Regions from separate parts of the Paenibacillus sp. FSL H7-0756 genome, predicted to be linked through region 3. Evidence: predicted binding sites of a transcription regulator. Region 3 holds the regulator's gene; each other region holds the start of a gene.
What was found. The regulator LexA, encoded in region 3, represses DNA repair genes until DNA is damaged. The targets are predictions, from matches to a motif close to CGAACATATGTTCG.
Positions count from the first base shown of each region.

Region 1: a site for LexA is predicted at 3,009-3,022, ahead of addB (helicase-exonuclease AddAB subunit AddB). Genes of this name have one in related genera too.
Region 2: a site for LexA is predicted at 3,716-3,729, ahead of recA (recombinase RecA). Genes of this name have one in related genera too.

Region 1 covers NZ_JBBOVT010000001.1:2,717,410-2,723,078, forward strand. The annotation lists gene NST04_RS11990 (SpoIIAA family protein) at 1-78, opposite strand, end outside; gene NST04_RS11995 (Na/Pi cotransporter family protein) at 233-1,216, opposite strand; gene NST04_RS12000 (class I SAM-dependent rRNA methyltransferase) at 1,317-2,720, shown strand; gene addB (helicase-exonuclease AddAB subunit AddB) at 3,123-5,669, shown strand, end outside.
Region 2 covers NZ_JBBOVT010000002.1:207,334-213,002, forward strand. The annotation lists gene NST04_RS17625 (RodZ domain-containing protein) at 1-446, shown strand, start outside; gene NST04_RS17630 (hypothetical protein) at 530-691, shown strand; gene NST04_RS17635 (YajQ family cyclic di-GMP-binding protein) at 923-1,414, shown strand; gene pgsA (CDP-diacylglycerol--glycerol-3-phosphate 3-phosphatidyltransferase) at 1,564-2,151, shown strand; gene NST04_RS17645 (competence/damage-inducible protein A) at 2,210-3,499, shown strand; gene recA (recombinase RecA) at 3,799-4,863, shown strand; gene NST04_RS17655 (regulatory protein RecX) at 4,984-5,669, shown strand, end outside.
Region 3 covers NZ_JBBOVT010000002.1:346,069-351,737, reverse strand. The annotation lists gene NST04_RS18290 (FixH family protein) at 9-437, opposite strand; gene NST04_RS18285 (HAD family hydrolase) at 883-1,668, opposite strand; gene NST04_RS18280 (hypothetical protein) at 1,704-2,231, opposite strand; gene NST04_RS18275 (DUF896 domain-containing protein) at 2,279-2,488, opposite strand; gene NST04_RS18270 (LysM peptidoglycan-binding domain-containing protein) at 2,598-3,014, opposite strand; gene lexA (transcriptional repressor LexA) at 3,212-3,838, shown strand; gene NST04_RS18260 (L,D-transpeptidase) at 4,027-4,365, shown strand; gene NST04_RS18255 (hypothetical protein) at 4,445-4,663, opposite strand; gene NST04_RS18250 (hypothetical protein) at 4,774-4,995, opposite strand; gene NST04_RS18245 (hypothetical protein) at 5,089-5,448, opposite strand; gene NST04_RS18240 (hypothetical protein) at 5,464-5,669, opposite strand, start outside.

The sequences.
Region 1 (5,669 bases), on a different contig from region 3:
ATCTGTTGTAATCCTGCCAATTAGATGGGTAACGATTAAATCCCCTGAAACTGTTGTACTGATATTCTGATTACTCAACTTTGGAATCATCTCCCTTAGTTTCAATTATGCTTATTAATCTTGCAAAATCAATGAGGGGAAATTTCTTGCGTAATTAAGCTTTGAATTAGTACTGTCCGGCGGATTTGAAGTATAATGAGGACTGCGATTACGATTCTTGGAAGGCTCAGGGCTACAGCCGCTGCTCCAGCCGGGACCAGACGGGCAGATAGCATAACGGGAGTACTCCCAGCGAGCAGATGACGTTGAAAATGGTCTGGGCGTGGGCGAGCTGGGCGGCAGGTCCGCCGCCGATCCAGGCGGACAGGGATTGCAGCGGCTGGATGAAGGGCAGGAAGAGCAGGGCGCCGCCGATATTCAGCGCCACATGCGACCAGGCGACGAATACGCCGGAAGGCGTACTGCCGATGGCGGCAATGACGGCAGTGACGCAGGTGCCGATATTCGCGCCGAGGACGATGGCGATGCCAAGCGCAGGGGGCATCACGCCGCTGGCGGCGAGGCCCATCGCCATGCCAATAACTGCGGCGCTGCTGTGCACCATCGCCGTCAGCACAGCCCCGGCGGCCAGCCCCCAGAGTGCGCTGGTTGCGGCATGCCCGAGAAACCAGCGGAACAGGGCGCTGCCTTCCAGGGCGGGGCCGATGGACTGCATGACCGCGATGCCCCACAGGACGAGCGCGAAGCCGGTGACCGCGAGGCAGATGAACTGCAGCGGTCCCGAGATCCGGCGGCAGAGATCAAGCAGCCGCCGGGACTGGGGGGCCAGCTCGCCGGCCATCACGGCGGCGGCCCACAGGCAGAGCGCCGCGATCAGCAGCGGCGCGGCCAGCGTGCTGATCTGCAGGCTGATCAGCTCCGTTGTCAGGCAGGTGCCGATGTTGCTGCCGAGAATAATGCCAAGCGTGCGGGCATAGGTCAGCAGCCCGGCATTGACCATGCCGATGGTCAGCACCGTTACTGCGGTGCTGCTCTGCAGCAGCGCCGACAGCAGGGCGCTGACGATCAGGCCTTTGGCCGGTGTGGAGGTAGCCTTGTGCAGGCTGCGCTTCAGCAGCGGACCGGCCAGCCGCGACAGCGAGGCTTCCATCACCTTCATGCCGGCGAGGAATATGACAAGACCATAGAGGACAGGGAATAACAGTTCACGGATCATAAGGACAGGCTCCTTTTTGAACGGGGGTTGTACCAATATATGAACGCCAGGCATAGGACATGTATATTAATCTGGCAACAAGAATAGGGAGTTGAAGGTATTGGCATCAGTAATTCTGGAACGCAACCGTAAAAAAAGACTGGAGCAGGGCCACCCATGGGTCTTCGCCAGTGAAGTAGCATCTGTAGACGGAGAGCCGCAGGCAGGCGGACTGGTGGATGTTCTGACCCATCAGGGGAGGTACTTGGCTACCGGGTATTATAATCAGGCTTCACAGATCCGGGTGAGAATTCTGTCGCAGCACAAGCTGGCGGCGATGGACACGGCGTTTTTTGTAGAACGGTTCGCGGACTGTCTGCGGCACAGGGAACGCTTCCTGCCGGGGGCGGACGCTTATCGTCTGGTCTACGGGGAAGCGGATTTTCTGCCCGGGCTGATCATTGACCGCTTCGGTGAAGTCCTTGTGGTGCAGCTGCTGACACTGGCTATGGATCAGCGCCGCTCCGAGATAGTGGAGGCACTGGTGCAGGTGATGGCGCCGCGCGGCATCTATGAGCGCAGCGATGTCAGTGTACGGGAGCTGGAGGGACTGGAACAGACTACGGGTGTGCTCTACGGCGAATGCCCGCGCCACATTACCGTAAGTGAGAACGGGCTGAAGGTCATCGTCGATATTGAAGAGGGGCAGAAGACCGGCTATTTCTTCGATCAGCGGGAGAATAGAGCATCGATTGCTCCGCTGATGAAGGGCTGGGGCGGGCGCAGCGGAATTACACTGCAGAATGTAGAAATCGAGGATGGGTCACTACAGACGCTGCCGGTCAACAAAAGCGGCAAGCCTGTTACCTTCCCATATTGGGATGGTGCAACTGTGCTGGAATGCTTTGCGCATACGGGAAGCTTCACACTGCATGCCTGCAAATACGGCGCTAAGAAGGTAACCTGCCTGGATGTGTCTGCGCATGCCATCGAGAGCGCGAAGGCCAATGTGGAGATCAACGGGTTCAGTGACCGGGTGGAATTCGTGGTAGATGATGCATTTGCCTTCCTGCGCAATCAGGTCAAGGGTCAGGAGGAACGCACCGAGCGCGCTACGGGCGGCGCAGCGGCAGAAGGGAAAACCGGAAGCAAACCGGCTGCCAAGGCGGATACCGCGAAGCCGATGACCGCCGGGGGAGGACGCACGTGGGATGTCGTGATTCTGGACCCGCCTGCTTTTGCCAAGACCAAAAGCGCAGTGGCAGGTGCCGTACGCGGGTACAAGGACATCAATCTGCAGGGCATGAAGCTGGTGAATGACGGCGGATATCTGGTCACGGCCAGCTGTTCGTACCACATGCAGCCGCAGCTGTTCCTCGATACGATCACGGAAGCGGCCAAGGATGCCGGCAAGGTGCTGAGACTGATCGAATGGCGGGCCGCAGGCAAGGATCATCCGCAGATTCTCGGCGTGGACGAGGGGCATTATCTGAAGTTCGCCATCTTTGAGGTGCGCAGTAAATAGAACAGAAGTGCCAGACCCGGCGGGGCAGCCGGTTTTGCGGGAAGAGTCTCTTTTATAGAGGCTCTTTTTGATGTATTCTACAACTATCTGTTAGCATTGAAACTAATTTACATGAGTTTAATCAGACTTTTCCGTCCGCCGTTTGCGCGGCTACGGGAGAGTCTTTTATTTAAATATAAGCGTATAGGTTTCACACCATACATTATCCTTCTATTTCTCGACGAAACGGTACCGTCTTTTAAAAGGACTGCAAAGCGGTTTTCACTTAGTGTGTTTTGCAAACAATGGCAAACGTACGTTCTGGAGCGTGCGGTGGAGGTATGCTATACTATTGAGACGAGAGTTTTCATAGATTCTGGTGTCGCATAGAGTGCCAGAATTCAACGGAAGGAGTCTGCTGAAATGACGGTTAACTTCATCATCGGCCGCTCGGGCAGCGGCAAGACAACTACAATATGGGAGCGGGTATCCGCAAGGCTGAAGGCAGAGCCGCTGGGGGCCCCGATCATTATACTTGTTCCCGAGCAGGGATCGTTCGGAGCGGAACGGGGACTACTGGCGGCGGGCGGTGTGAAGGGAAGTCTGCGCGCCCAGACGCTCAGCTTCTCGCGTCTTGCCTACCGGGTGAAGCAGGAGACCGGAGGGAGCGCGAGTCTGCCCATCAGTGAAGAAGGCAAGAAAATGCTGATCTACAAGATTATCAGCAAGCGCAAGGAGGAGCTGAAGCTGTTCGGCGCTTCCTCGGACCGGCCGGGATTTGTGGAGCGGCTCAGCAGTCTGCACACGGAGCTTAAGCGCTGCTGTCTTGGAGCCGGAGACCTGGAGGAGCAGATCGGCAGAATGCGGGATGCCACACTGGGCAGCCCTATACTGGCCGGGAAGCTGGATGATCTGCATCTCGTCTTCAGCGAGCTGGACCAGGAGATGTCACAGCTCTATATCGATGAAGAGGACAGGCTGGCCGAACTGTCTGAGCATATCGCGGACTCTGCCTATATCCGCGGCGCTGAGATCTGGGTGGACGGCTTCCACGGCTTCAGCAACCAGGAATTCATCGTCCTACGTGAGCTGATGCAGTATGCTGACACCATGAACATTGCGCTTACACTGGACCGGATCTATCCGCCGGGCGCTGCCCCGCATGAACTGGAGCTGTTCCATCCGGCGGCGGTTACTTATATTAAGCTGCGGGGGTTAGCAGAGGAGATGGGACTTACCGTGTGGGATGAGCTGCTGGCTCCGCCCGTCCTGCCAAGGTTCAAGGACGCTCCCGTTCTCGCACATCTGGAGCGCGGTTTACAGCGCCGGCATCCCTGGACAGGACCGGCTGAACAGGTGAAGGAAGCCATCAGCATCCGGGCTGCGGCTTCACGCCGCACCGAGGTGGAGGGCGTGCTGCGCGAGATGCAGGCCCTGGCCAGAGAATCGGGAGCCAAATATGGGGAAATGGCGGTATTCATGCGCAATATGGCCGATTATGAGCCGTTGATCGCCCCGTTATTTCAGGACTTCGGCGTTCCGTTCTTCCTGGACCAGAAGCTTAGTGAGCTGCATCATCCGCTGGTGGAATTCATCCGCTCTGCCCTGGATGTCGTCCGCCGCCGCTGGCGTTATGAGGATGTGTTCCGCTGCGTGAAGACAGAGCTGCTGCTGCCGCTGGACGGAAGCATTACCCGCGCTCATATGGATGAGCTGGAGAACTACGTGCTGGCTTGCGGAATTCACGGCTACCGCTGGACGGACGGGCGATCCTGGAAGGGGATTCCCCGCCTCTCGCTGGAGGGCAGTGAAGCTGTTGATGAAGCGATGCTGGCAAGGATGGAGGCCTGCCGGAAGGCGGTCACCGAACCGCTGCAGGCGTTTGAGCAGAGAATCAAAGCCAGCCGCAGCGGCCTGGAGCTATGCCGGGCGGTATATCTGCTGCTGGAGGATACGGAAGCGGCACGTAAGCTTGAAGGGATGGGAGCGGAGTCTCTGAAGCAGGGCCGTCCGGAAGCCGCACGGGAGCATAGCCAGCTCTGGGGCGCTGTTCTGGGTCTGCTGGACCAGATTGCCGAAATGATGGGCAAAGAACGGATAGAATTCAGCCTGTTCGCCGGGGTGCTGGAGACCGGGCTGGCAGAGCTTAAGATGGGGCTCGTCCCGCCCGCACTTGACCAGGTGCTGGTAGGTACGATGGACCGTACCCGGGTGTCGGGAGTGAAGTACGCCTTCCTGCTCGGTTTCAATGAAGGAGTGGTTCCGGCGCAGTTCAAGGAAGACGGCATTCTGTCCGAAGGGGAACGCCTCCTGCTGGAGAAGTCCGGTATGGAGCTTGCGCCTGGCTCATCCCGGAAGCTGCTGGATGAACGTTTCCTGATCTACAATGCGCTTACGGCAGCCAGCAGGAAGCTGTGGATCAGCTATGCTGCAGCTGATGATGAGGGGAAGGCGCTGCTGCCCTCGGAGGTTATCCGCCAGCTGCAGGGAATGTTCCCGCAGCAGTTAGATGAACACTTCCTCTCCGGCTTCCCGCCGAGCGGTAATGATGACGACGCTGTCCATATGGACTTCATCGGCCATCCTGAGCAGACACTCCGCATGCTGCTGCTTCAGCTCCGCCAGTGGCGTCAAGGTGCAGAGATCCCCGGCATGTGGTGGGAGGTCTATAACTGGTTTGCGGCGGAGCAGGGCGCAGACAAGCCAGCAGGTGAACAGGCAGCGGAATACCGCCATGCGGATCTGTCTATGAAGCTGAAGCTGGAGCGGCTGCTCGGCTCGCTGTTCTACCGTAATGAAGGCATACGGCTGAAGAAGGAGACCAGTCTGCGCTTGTATGGCGGCTCCACGCTGCGCGGCAGCGTGTCACGGATGGAGCGGTTCGTTGCCTGCTCCTTCTCTCATTTCGCTTCCTACGGGCTGAGGCTGAAGGAGCGCCAGCTCTACAAGCTCCAGGCTCCGGATATCGGG
Region 2 (5,669 bases), 140 kb from region 3:
CGGGAACGGCAGCTACGCCTGAGGCAGGAGCCACGGCTACTACTGCGCCTTCTGCAACTCCAGAGCCGTCTCCATCGGCTTCTCCGGGGGCTGTCACTGTTACTCAGGACCGTAAATCGGGCAAGACGACCATTTACAAGGTCTCTGCACCTGCCGGAACCCCGGTTCAGGTACAGATTGCCGCTACCGGAGTCAGCTGGCTTGAAGTGTACAAGGGCGAGAACTCCAAGGGGGAGAAGCTCAGCTTCGGGAACACCAAGGCCGGCGAGAATCTGAGCTTTACGCTGGACAGCGGCGGAATGTATATCAAATCGGGATATTCACCGGCTACGGCAATTTCGGTCAACGGACAGGCTATCACCGACGGCAAAACCTCCTCACGTCTGCTGCTTGAACTGGACAGCGGGACGGGCGGCGCTACTGGCGGGAGTACTACAGGAGAATAGTAGACCCGATGTATAGTCTTTGGCGGAATGGAGAACCTAGAAGTGTTTAACAGTTCTCTCGCCAAAGTGAGGTGTATTCTCTCATGACCGTCAGCTGGATTGTAACAGGGCTTGGTATTATCGTCAGTCTCCTGGGGTATTATTTGACACCGGGCGCCTGGGGATATGGTATTCTGGGCTTTGGACTGGCACATGTTCTGCTGGGGATTCTGGATATGTTCCGGGCTCCTGCACGCAGCAGATAATAATTAGATGTGAGCGTCTCCCGGACGGGTTCCGGGAGGCGTGTTTTTAGGTGCAAATATAAGAATTTATATGTTCACGCTATAAATTATCCTTCTATTTCTCGCTGAAACGGTACCGTCCTTACAAAGGACGGAATGCCGTTTCCACTTGACTCTTTTCCAGTATTAGACTTAAGAGCCCCTATCTCATATAATAGGAACAGACTAATTGTAACTAAAGGATGTGGAACCATGAGTTCAGAAAGTTCGTTTGATATCGTATCCAAGATGGATATGCAGGAGCTGACCAATGCGGTTCATCAGACCGAGAAGGAAATCGATAACCGGTTTGATTTCAAGAACAGCAAGAGCAGCCTGAAGCTGGAGAAGGATGCGCTTGTCATCGCCTCAGAGGATGAATACAAGCTGAATGCAGTGATTGATATCCTCCAGACCAAGATGGTGAAGCGGGGAATCACGCTAAAGAATATGGATTTCGGCAAAGTGGAGCCGGCTTCATTAGGCACGGTGCGCCAGCGGCTGGGACTGCGGCAAGGGATAGACCAGGAGAACGCGAAGAAGATCAATATTTTGATCCGCGATTCCAAGCTGAAGGTTAAGAGCACGATTCAGGGTGATCAGATCCGTGTGACCGGTAAAAGCCGCGACGACCTCCAGCAGATTATCCAGCTTTTACGCAAGGCTGATTTGCCGCTTGATTTGCAGTTTAACAATTTAAAGTAAGATCATGTGCCCCGCAGTGTATACTTACCTTACTTGCGGGGTGCTTCATGTTTTTTTGACACTTATTTATGGCTATAATATACTAGCTAAGCAGTTTTGAAGAAATTGCTGGAATACTGGATTCGTATGGACTAGGGGAGGAACCTTCAGTGAATTTACCCAACCGTATCACATTAGCGCGTATTTGCCTTATCCCAATCATGATGTTTTTTCTGCTGGTGGACTTCAGCTTCTATCCGGAACCGATACATTGGGGCTCCTTTCAGCTTTCAATTAATCATTTGGTCGCGGCGGTTATTTTTCTGCTGGCAGCCAGTACCGATGGAATTGACGGTTACATAGCCAGAAAATATAACATGGTCACCAATCTGGGCAAGCTACTCGATCCGCTAGCGGATAAGCTGCTGGTCTCGGCCGTGCTGATTTCATTGGTCGAGCTGGGAAGATGCGATTCCTGGATTGCCATTGTCATCATCAGCCGTGAGTTTGCCGTGACCGGACTGCGCCAGGTGGCATTGCTGGAAGGGAAGGTAGTAGCTGCAAGCAAATGGGGCAAGGTAAAAACAGTGATTCAGATTGTTGCCATTTCCCTGCTGCTGCTTAACAACTTCCCGTTCCAGTTCGTCAGCATCCCTGTGGATGATATTGCCATCTGGGCGGCAGCCATCATTACCATTTACTCGGGTATTGATTATTTTGTGAAGAATAAGGAACTGCTGGATTTGAACAAAGCCTGAGACGCTGGAACAGGCTGAACCTTGCAGGATACCTACAATCAGGAGGAGAACGTCAGCTATGAAAGCAGAGATTATTGCCGTTGGAACAGAACTTTTACTTGGACAAATCGTGAACAGCAATGCCCAGTTTCTTTCAGTAGAGCTGGCTGCATTAGGCATTGACGTTTATTTTCAGACCGTTGTGGGAGATAACAAAAGCCGCCTGCTGGAAGCGATCCGGATTGCTCAGAGCCGGGCGGATGTTATATTGTTCACCGGCGGCATCGGTCCGACCGAGGATGATCTGACCAAGGATGCGCTGGCTGCGGCGCTTGGCCGGACCCTGCACATCGACCAGCTGGCCATGGATCATGTGCAGCGCTTCTTCGATGACCGCAAGATTGTAATGACTGAGAATAACCGCAAGCAGGCGCTTGTCATTGAAGGGACGACTCCTCTGTCCAATGATACCGGCCTTGCGGTAGGGATTGCTTTTGCAGAAGAGGACAAATATTATATCGTACTGCCGGGCCCGCCCCGGGAGATGAAGCCGATGTTCACGGATAAGGCCAAGCCATGGCTTCAGCAGCATGCACTTACGAGTGAAATGCCCCTCTACTCGAAGATGCTGAAGTTCGCCGGGATTGGCGAGTCGCTGCTGGAGGACAAGCTGATTGATCTGATCCGCAGCCAGAGCGATCCTACGATTGCCCCGTATGCCAAGGAAGGCGAAGTGACCGTGCGCATCTCTACCAAGGCTCCGTCCGAGCGGGAAGCTATGGTCAAGCTCGATGCTCTGGAGAAGACGATAGCGGATATTCTGCCGGAGAACCTGTATGCCAACATTGATGTGCCGCTGGAGCAGCTGATTGTGGACTGGATGGCGGATGCGGGACTCACTCTGAGTGCTGCCGAGAGCTGTACGGGCGGGCTGCTGATGGAGAGCATTACGAATATCCCGGGCAGCGCCTCCATGTTTGCCGGGGGCATCGTCTGTTATTCCAATGATATTAAGAAAAAACTGCTGAATGTGCCCGCTGCTATGCTTGAAGGCCCGGATGCCCCGGGAGCGGTGAGCCGCGAGGTTGCCGAGGTGCTGGCTGAGCAGGTGCGTATGATCGGCGACACGGACTTCGGCTTATCGGTTACCGGTGTAGCCGGACCGGGATATTCGGAGCGCAAGCCTGTGGGTCTTGTGTTCGTAGGACTGGCTGAGCGGGGCTGCAAGACAGAGGTATATGAGCTGAATCTGAAGGGTACCCGTGACAACATCCGCCTGCGCACCGTCAAGGCGCTGCTGTACCGCCTGTGGCGGAGGCTGGAAGAACGCAAGGTGGCGACTCCGCTGGAAGGCTCGGCCTTGCAATAACGCTTCAGGGCGGTATATAATTTATACATGCGGAAGAACCGTGGCTTGAGCAATCATGCTGCGGTTTTTTGTTTTATATCAGGTATAACAAATTATCCTATGATTGTTCCTGTTAACGTAAGAAGCGGAAGAGAAGCTGCCTGCTAAGTCCTTGCATCCGGAAGGAGGTTAGTCTCTTACAATTAAAGGGAGTATTATCCCTGGGAGCAAAAAAAACGAATGTATGTTCTAAAAAAGACTTGGCAAGACCTTCAAAACACGTTATGATAATACTATAAACAGTGAAGGAAGTGGTCTGATTGTCAGATCGTCGTGCAGCGCTTGATATGGCGCTTCGTCAGATAGAGAAACAATTCGGTAAAGGTTCGGTAATGAAACTGGGAGAATCCACTCACATGAAAGTGGAAGTTGTACCTAGCGGATCTTTGGCACTTGATATTGCACTAGGTATTGGCGGACTTCCCAAAGGACGTATTATTGAAGTATATGGACCGGAATCTTCCGGTAAGACAACGGTTGCACTTCATGCGATTGCTGAAGTACAGAAGCAGGGCGGACAAGCTGCCTTCATCGATGCCGAGCATGCACTTGATCCTAAGTATGCTAAGGCGCTTGGCGTTAACATTGATGAACTGCTGCTGTCCCAGCCTGATACAGGTGAACAGGCCCTGGAAATCGCTGAAGCGCTTGTACGCAGTGGAGCAGTAGACATCATCGTAGTTGACTCTGTAGCTGCATTGGTACCGAAGGCGGAAATTGAAGGCGATATGGGTGATTCCCACGTAGGCTTGCAGGCCCGTCTGATGTCTCAGGCATTGCGGAAGCTGTCAGGCGCCATCAACAAATCCAACACCATTGCGATCTTCATTAACCAGCTTCGTGAGAAGATCGGCGTAATGTTCGGTAACCCTGAGACCACTCCGGGTGGACGCGCTCTGAAGTTCTACTCCTCTGTCCGTCTGGATGTGCGCCGGGTAGAGAGCATCAAGATGGGTAACGATGTTGTGGGTAACCGCACGAAGATCAAGGTTGTGAAGAACAAGGTAGCGCCTCCGTTCAAGCAAGCGGATGTAGATATCATGTACGGCGAAGGAATCTCCAGAGAGGGAAGCCTTGTGGATATCGGTACAGAGATGGATATCGTTAACAAGAGCGGTGCCTGGTATTCCTATGAAGGCGAACGTCTGGGTCAAGGACGTGAGAATTCCAAGCAGTTCCTGAAGGAACATCAGGATATTGCTCTGCTGATCGAGAATAAGATCCGTGAGGCAAGTAATCTCACGACTCTGGTAGAGGCACCATCCGAAGCGGCTGTGGCTGCAGAGCAAGAGGAAGAAGAGAAGCTGTTGCTTGAGATTGAGTAATTAAGTACTCTACCCCTCTACTTCTAATTGAATAATGAAGTCAAGATGGATAGGCGCCCTGTGAAGATATAACAGGGTGCCTTTTCGCAAATATTTCAGCTTAAGTAGGTGATTGGCAGGATGGTTATACAATTGGATGAGGAATTCGAGGAACAGGATGAGCAGCAGGTGCTGGCGGATTTCCCGGCAGATCAAGAGCTGGTAATTACAAAGGTAGAGCGGCTTAAGAAGTCTAATTATCGTTATCTAATCCATTTCGGAGACTACAACATGACTGTTCATGAAGATGTCATGATTAAATACCGGATGATTACCGGGAGTGCTTTTGTAAAAGCGGATCTGGAGGATATCGTTGCCGCAGATGAGCGTCAGCGGGCGTATGTGGAGGGGCTTAGGTATCTGGAGCGCAAGCCCAGAACCGCACAGGAGATGGCCCGCCGTTTAAGGGAGAAGGAAATAGGGGAGACTGTTATTGCCGAAGTTCTGCTCCGCCTGCAGGAGGAACGTCTGCTTGATGATCCCTTGTACGCCAAGCAGTGGGCGGAGCAGCGGATTGTGAATCAGCGTAAGGGCAAGATGTGGATCCGGCAGGAGCTGCGGGAGAAAGGGATTGATAAGTCGCTGATTGCGGAAGCGCTGGATGAGATCACACCCGAGCAGGAGCTGGAGAGCGCGCTGCAGACCGGACGGAAGAAATGGAATACGATCCGGGGAGATGTGAACGACAAACGCCGGAAGACAGGGGCGTTCCTGATGCGCCGGGGATTCTCAGGAGAAATGGTGCGCCAGGTGATCGGGATTCTGCG
Region 3 (5,669 bases):
CATTCCTATTACGGCGCTACCACAAGATTCTTGCTTGGCATGGAATGCTGTGTCCGGGCAGTCACATGTGAAGTGACGCTGAATTCGCCCGCCTCTTCAAAGGTATGTTCCCCGACATAAGCCCCTTCTCCGGCACTTTCACCCTTGATTTCAACCTTCTTGGTCTTATCTGTGGACTCATTTACCTCAAACATAACTTCTCTAGCATCATCTACCGGTTCACCGTCCTGTGTCACCACAGCCTTGAAGCTAACTGCCGTCCCTGCGGTTACTTCCTCCGGAGTCCAGCTCAGCTCCACTTTAATCGGTGACATGGAGGAATTGGCCGCTGCCTGCATCTGCATCTGCATCTCATCTTCCTTATTCCCCGAGCATCCGGCTAGTGTCATCCCCATCACAATACATATAAGTCCCCTGCGCATTCTTGGCTTCATCATCTGAAGTCCTCCCGGTTCATAGGTAGATTCTTCTTCATTCATGAAACATATCAAGCATGAAACATATCAAATCTATATTACAATGAAAGTCAGATCTCTGCTCTCCTTATTATACACATTTTATTCAATTTGCCTTAAAAAAGCTGCATGATTCACTCATGAACATGAGAATAGTCATATCTTTGATTCAAAGTGTTTGTATTGGGATTGCCGTGACTCCAAAGAATGTTTGGCCCTCCGGCCGCTGTTGTTCCCAGATTTCTTGAATTAAACCGCTGCTAGCGGTTGAAATCCGGTAACAAAGGCGGACGCTAACGCTCCTACAGTTCCAAAATTCTCCTCCGCCACTTTTCCCTTTACAGTATATTTTCAAGTTCAAACAATATAGCAGATACATAAAAAAGCCAATACCCACTAAATAGGATACTGGCTTCATAGAATTCAATTATAGGGAGTCTACCAGCGGCAGTAGCTCGGAGAGATGGCTGATCTGGTAATCCGGCGTAATCTCCGGGTCCGAAGCTTTCGCATTCCGGTTGATCCAGACTGTGGTCAGTCCGGCAGACAATCCGCCAAGAATATCTGTCGTAAGCTTATCGCCCACCATGATCCCTTGCTCTGGAGCAATATCCAGCAGTCCGAGCGCATGCTCGAAGATTCCCTTGTCCGGCTTGCCTTTGCCGAAGCTTCCCGAAATCACAACATGGTCAAAATACGGAGTAAGCTCCGGCACACCGTCCAGCTTCTCCTGCTGAAGTGCCGGACAACCGTTCGTCAGCAGCAGCAGCTTGACCTTACCGCGCAACTCGTTCAGCACCTGAAGCGTCTCTTCATAGATATAAGGACGGCTGCGGCGCTCAGCGGCGAACTTGTCAGCCAACTGTGCAGCCAGCGCTTCATCCTCTACCCCGAGTGCGGCGAGGCCGCGGCGCCAGGATTCCTTACGGTAGACAGGGGCAAGCTGTTCCAGTTGACGGAACTCCGGCTGTTCACCGGCAGTGAAATTCGCCCATAGCGCTTCAAATGGGTTAATACCGATTAGCTTGGTGAACGGATATGTCTCATAGGATTCATAGAGGGCACGGGCTTCTCTGCGTACAGCAGCTTCCAGCTCCTGCGGATCAACGGAATCTCCAGCCGCCTCACAAGCATAGCGGAAGGCTTCTTCCACGCTGCGGTCATCCCACAGCAGAGTATCGTCAAGGTCAAATAGTACGGCGGTAATCGGCATTAGTTCTCCCACTCCCTATATGCTGGTCTGTCTTCCTATTCGTGCACTAGTTCAATATTGTTGTTCTTGGCGAACTGCTCCAGACGTTCCCCCATCGCAGCGGTGTCATAACGGTTAATCAGCTTGGAGAAAATCCACTGCTTGCGCTTACCCTTATACTTAATGGTAACTACACTGCGCGATAAAGTGATCTTCTCAATATCCGCCGCAGCCAGGAAACGTTCGCGGTTGTATTTAATAGTAGAGATACGCGCACGCTCAACCTTAAGGAACGGACGGCGGAAGAACAGCAGCGCAGCGAGCAGGAAGTACAGCACTACACCCAGCCAGTTGGCCAGAATACCGCTTCCTTTAGCTTCGTCAATCGAGCCGACCACCCAGAACATGATGCCAAGCAGCATCAGTACTACGGGGAATACAATATTGCGGCCTTTGAAAATATCGATGCTTTTCGCGGCAGTCTTAGTGCTGGAAGTGTAAATAGAGTCCTTCCCCTGCTTCTTTCTTTGCTGGTTAATTTGCTTCGTGTTGCGTTGAACCATTCTTTCCCAAGAACGGGCCATGTAAGTTCCCCCTAGTCATCCTGTATTATCTATGAAAAGGCAACAGGCTAATGCTTAAGTCCATTATTGCCCTCTTCATGCTCCGGATTGTCCACAATTTCGATAGTATCAAGCTGGGCCCGAAAGTTAGTGCGGATATTCCCCAGGTAAATCTCGCGGAGCTTGGCACGTTCAGCCAGTTCCTCTTCATTCAGGCCGCCGTTCTTAGCTTTGCGTGCCAATTCATTGATGCGTGCGACCAATTCGTCAATATTCAATACGTTTCCCTCCCTCTAAATTCATTTTAACTTTGCCATGAGAAAAAGAGCTTGTCAAGGTCTACCCCCTGAAAGCTCTCCGAGTCGATCATTAGTCTGACACAATCCTTCAATATAAAGGTAAAGTCAGAATATCTCCGGCCTTAATGACGCTGTTCTCCAAATGATTCGTCTTCATTATTCCTTCTATATATACGGCTGTCCTCATGTCCTCAGGCTTGTTACTTAACGCAATGCTCCATAAGGTATCTCCGCGTTCGACTACGATCCGCTTATCCGGCTTCAGTGAAGAGACCGAACCGGCAAAAACATTCCCCACTACAGTGAATCCAGAAATGACAAGCATCAGCACCAGGACCATCTTCATCAGGCTGACCTGACGGAATAGTGATGATAGCGCAGCGAGACTATGAAGAATCTTGTCCTTGACCTTGGTTACATTACTATGAGCAATTGGATTACCGGGAGCGGACACCTTGATATCGTCATTATTGTAGATGCTGTTGTATGTACTATACTTTAACATGATCATCATCCTCCAAACACATGTTCTTGCTTTCGAAAATAATATAACACGAACATGTGTTTCGAACAAGAGTTTTTTCGGAACATTTGTTCTCTTTATTTCCGTTCTCGTTTTTTCCTCATTTTAGAACTTATGTTTGTACGAACGGAAGTTCTATGTTATAATTTTCCCAAACATAGTATATGGGGTTGATACCGATGTCAAAGATTTCTAGTCGTCAGCTGGCGATCCTGGAATTTATACGTAATGAAGTCCGCAGCAAGGGTTATCCTCCGTCTGTCCGCGAGATTGGCGAGGCTGTCGGCCTGGCCTCCAGTTCTACTGTGCATGGGCACTTGGACCGGCTTGAGAAGAAGGGCCTGATCCGCCGTGACCCTACGAAACCGCGTGCGATTGAATTGCTCGGCCAGGAAGATTCAGAGAATGTGCATCAATTCGTCCAGACCGTTACCCGCATCCCGGTAGTGGGTAAGGTTACAGCTGGTGTTCCTATTACTGCAACAGAGAATATTGAAGATTACTTCCCGTTGCCTGCTCATTATGTAGGCGATAACAAGGTATTTATGCTTTCTGTCCTTGGTGACAGTATGGTGGATGCCGGAATTATGAATGGGGATTATGTCATCGTACGCCAGCAGCAGACTGCCGACAACGGCGATATTGTTGTAGCGATGACCGAAGAAGATGAAGCAACGGTCAAGACCTTCTACAAGGAACGGGATCATATCAGGCTGCAGCCGGAGAATCCGGCGTACGAGCCTCTCCGCCTTAACCGCGTTACGATTTTGGGCCGGGTCATCGGATTATTCCGCGATATCCACTAATCTACTCCCCGCTTAAGAACAGGCTGCTCCGCACCATGCGAAGCAGCCTGTTTTCTGTTCATTTCATTTCGTAAAGTGGCCAAAAAGCAGAGCGCGAACAAATGTTTGTATTCTGCTTTTTGGCCACTTTTTCTGTGAACCGCTGTACCGCTCCGCACATATCCTGATATAAAGGAGTGCTGATCTGTATGCCCAATTATCGAATTATCGTCGATCTGTCACAGCGCATGTTGTACCTGCTGGATAATGACGTTGTCACCAGAGGCTTCCCTGTCGGCATCGGCAAAATGTTAACCGTCTCGCCTGTAGGCGAATACACCATCATTAACAAGCAGCCCAATCCGGGCGGCCCGTTCGGTGCCTTCTGGATGGGACTGTCCAAGCCGCATTACGGCATCCACGGAACCAATGACCCATCCTCCATCGGCCACATGGTCTCTCACGGCTGTATTCGTATGTATAACGCAGATGTACTGACTCTGGCCGCCCTCGTTCCCATAGGTACCCGTGTCACCATCCGGGAATAGGAACGTCACAAAAACCCTTGAGACGCCAGATTGCGCCCCAAGGGTTCCTGTGACTCCTATAAATTAGAGCGGATACAGACTACAGCACACTTCTCAATAGACGGATAGCCACCGTATTCAAACGGATGGCCTCGCGGATTGATTCTCTGGCTGCCAGCAGCTCTCTTCTGGCCCGCGAACCTCTAGGCACTCTGCGCAGATTCTCATTGATTTCTTCCAGTCTCTCCAGCAGGACAGCCCGCTGTGTCAGCAGGACATTAATGGCTCTGCGAATCCGGTTACGTTCTCTTTGGCTCATCTTTACACCTCTTTTACACTTAGATAGTATAAGAGATGCCAAGAATCGCTCCAAAGCTTGTGTGATTCGGCAGTAATGTTAGAGCTGCAAGCAGCGGACAGGTAATCTGCTTACTTTTTGTTCAACCGCACCCGGAATTCAAATTCATCGCGTCTATAAGTCATTCCGGCCAGCACTATGTACTCCGGTGTCCATTTCTGTACAGGTCCGGCATAATCAGCAATCACATGCGGTTTGCCATCAACCAGCTGAACGACGTAGACCTGTACCTGTGCCAGTGCGGCAGCGAATAGATCAGCATCACTGGACAGTACTTTATAAGCCGTATTCAACTTCGTTCCTCCTTGTTCCACAACCATGATAATAGATTTACCCCAACAATCTATTCAATTATACCGGGTTATGGAACAATATGTAAACCATAATTAGAGCTTGATAAAAAGGATTTTGAACAATCCGATATACTTCTTAGTAGCCCCGCCATCCCCGGTAAAAAAATTGGTATTCTTAAGGTCCGGTACACTGAATACTGAGAACAAAATGTAGTTATCCCTCTTGGTCAAAGACTCAATTACAGGCTGGGCCACCAGCTTGCTAATTCCGTCTCCTATTTCCTGATCTAGCGTATTCTCCAGATTCTTTACAGAATATTCACTGAAAGCTTCCTTCCCCGGATTCGTAACAGCCATCACAATCAGAACTAGGATAAGGACCAGTAACGACTTACCGCCAGATCTCCTGCGGACTCTGCGTGCAGGACTTGGCGTATCATAACGCGAATTCATTCTTTTCCCCCTCAGCTACAGAATATACAGCATCTCTTGCAACAGGACTCCCAGCGGATTCAACATCATCCGGTACACGAACAGCATCCCACCTGTAATTCCACTCACGCCGACATCAACGCTGCTCCAATCCCACACCGGCGGAGGCGGCGCATCCAGCCCATATTGCTCCACAAGCCTTTCTTGGGTCTCTGCAGGCACAGCCACTCCTTCAGCTCCTG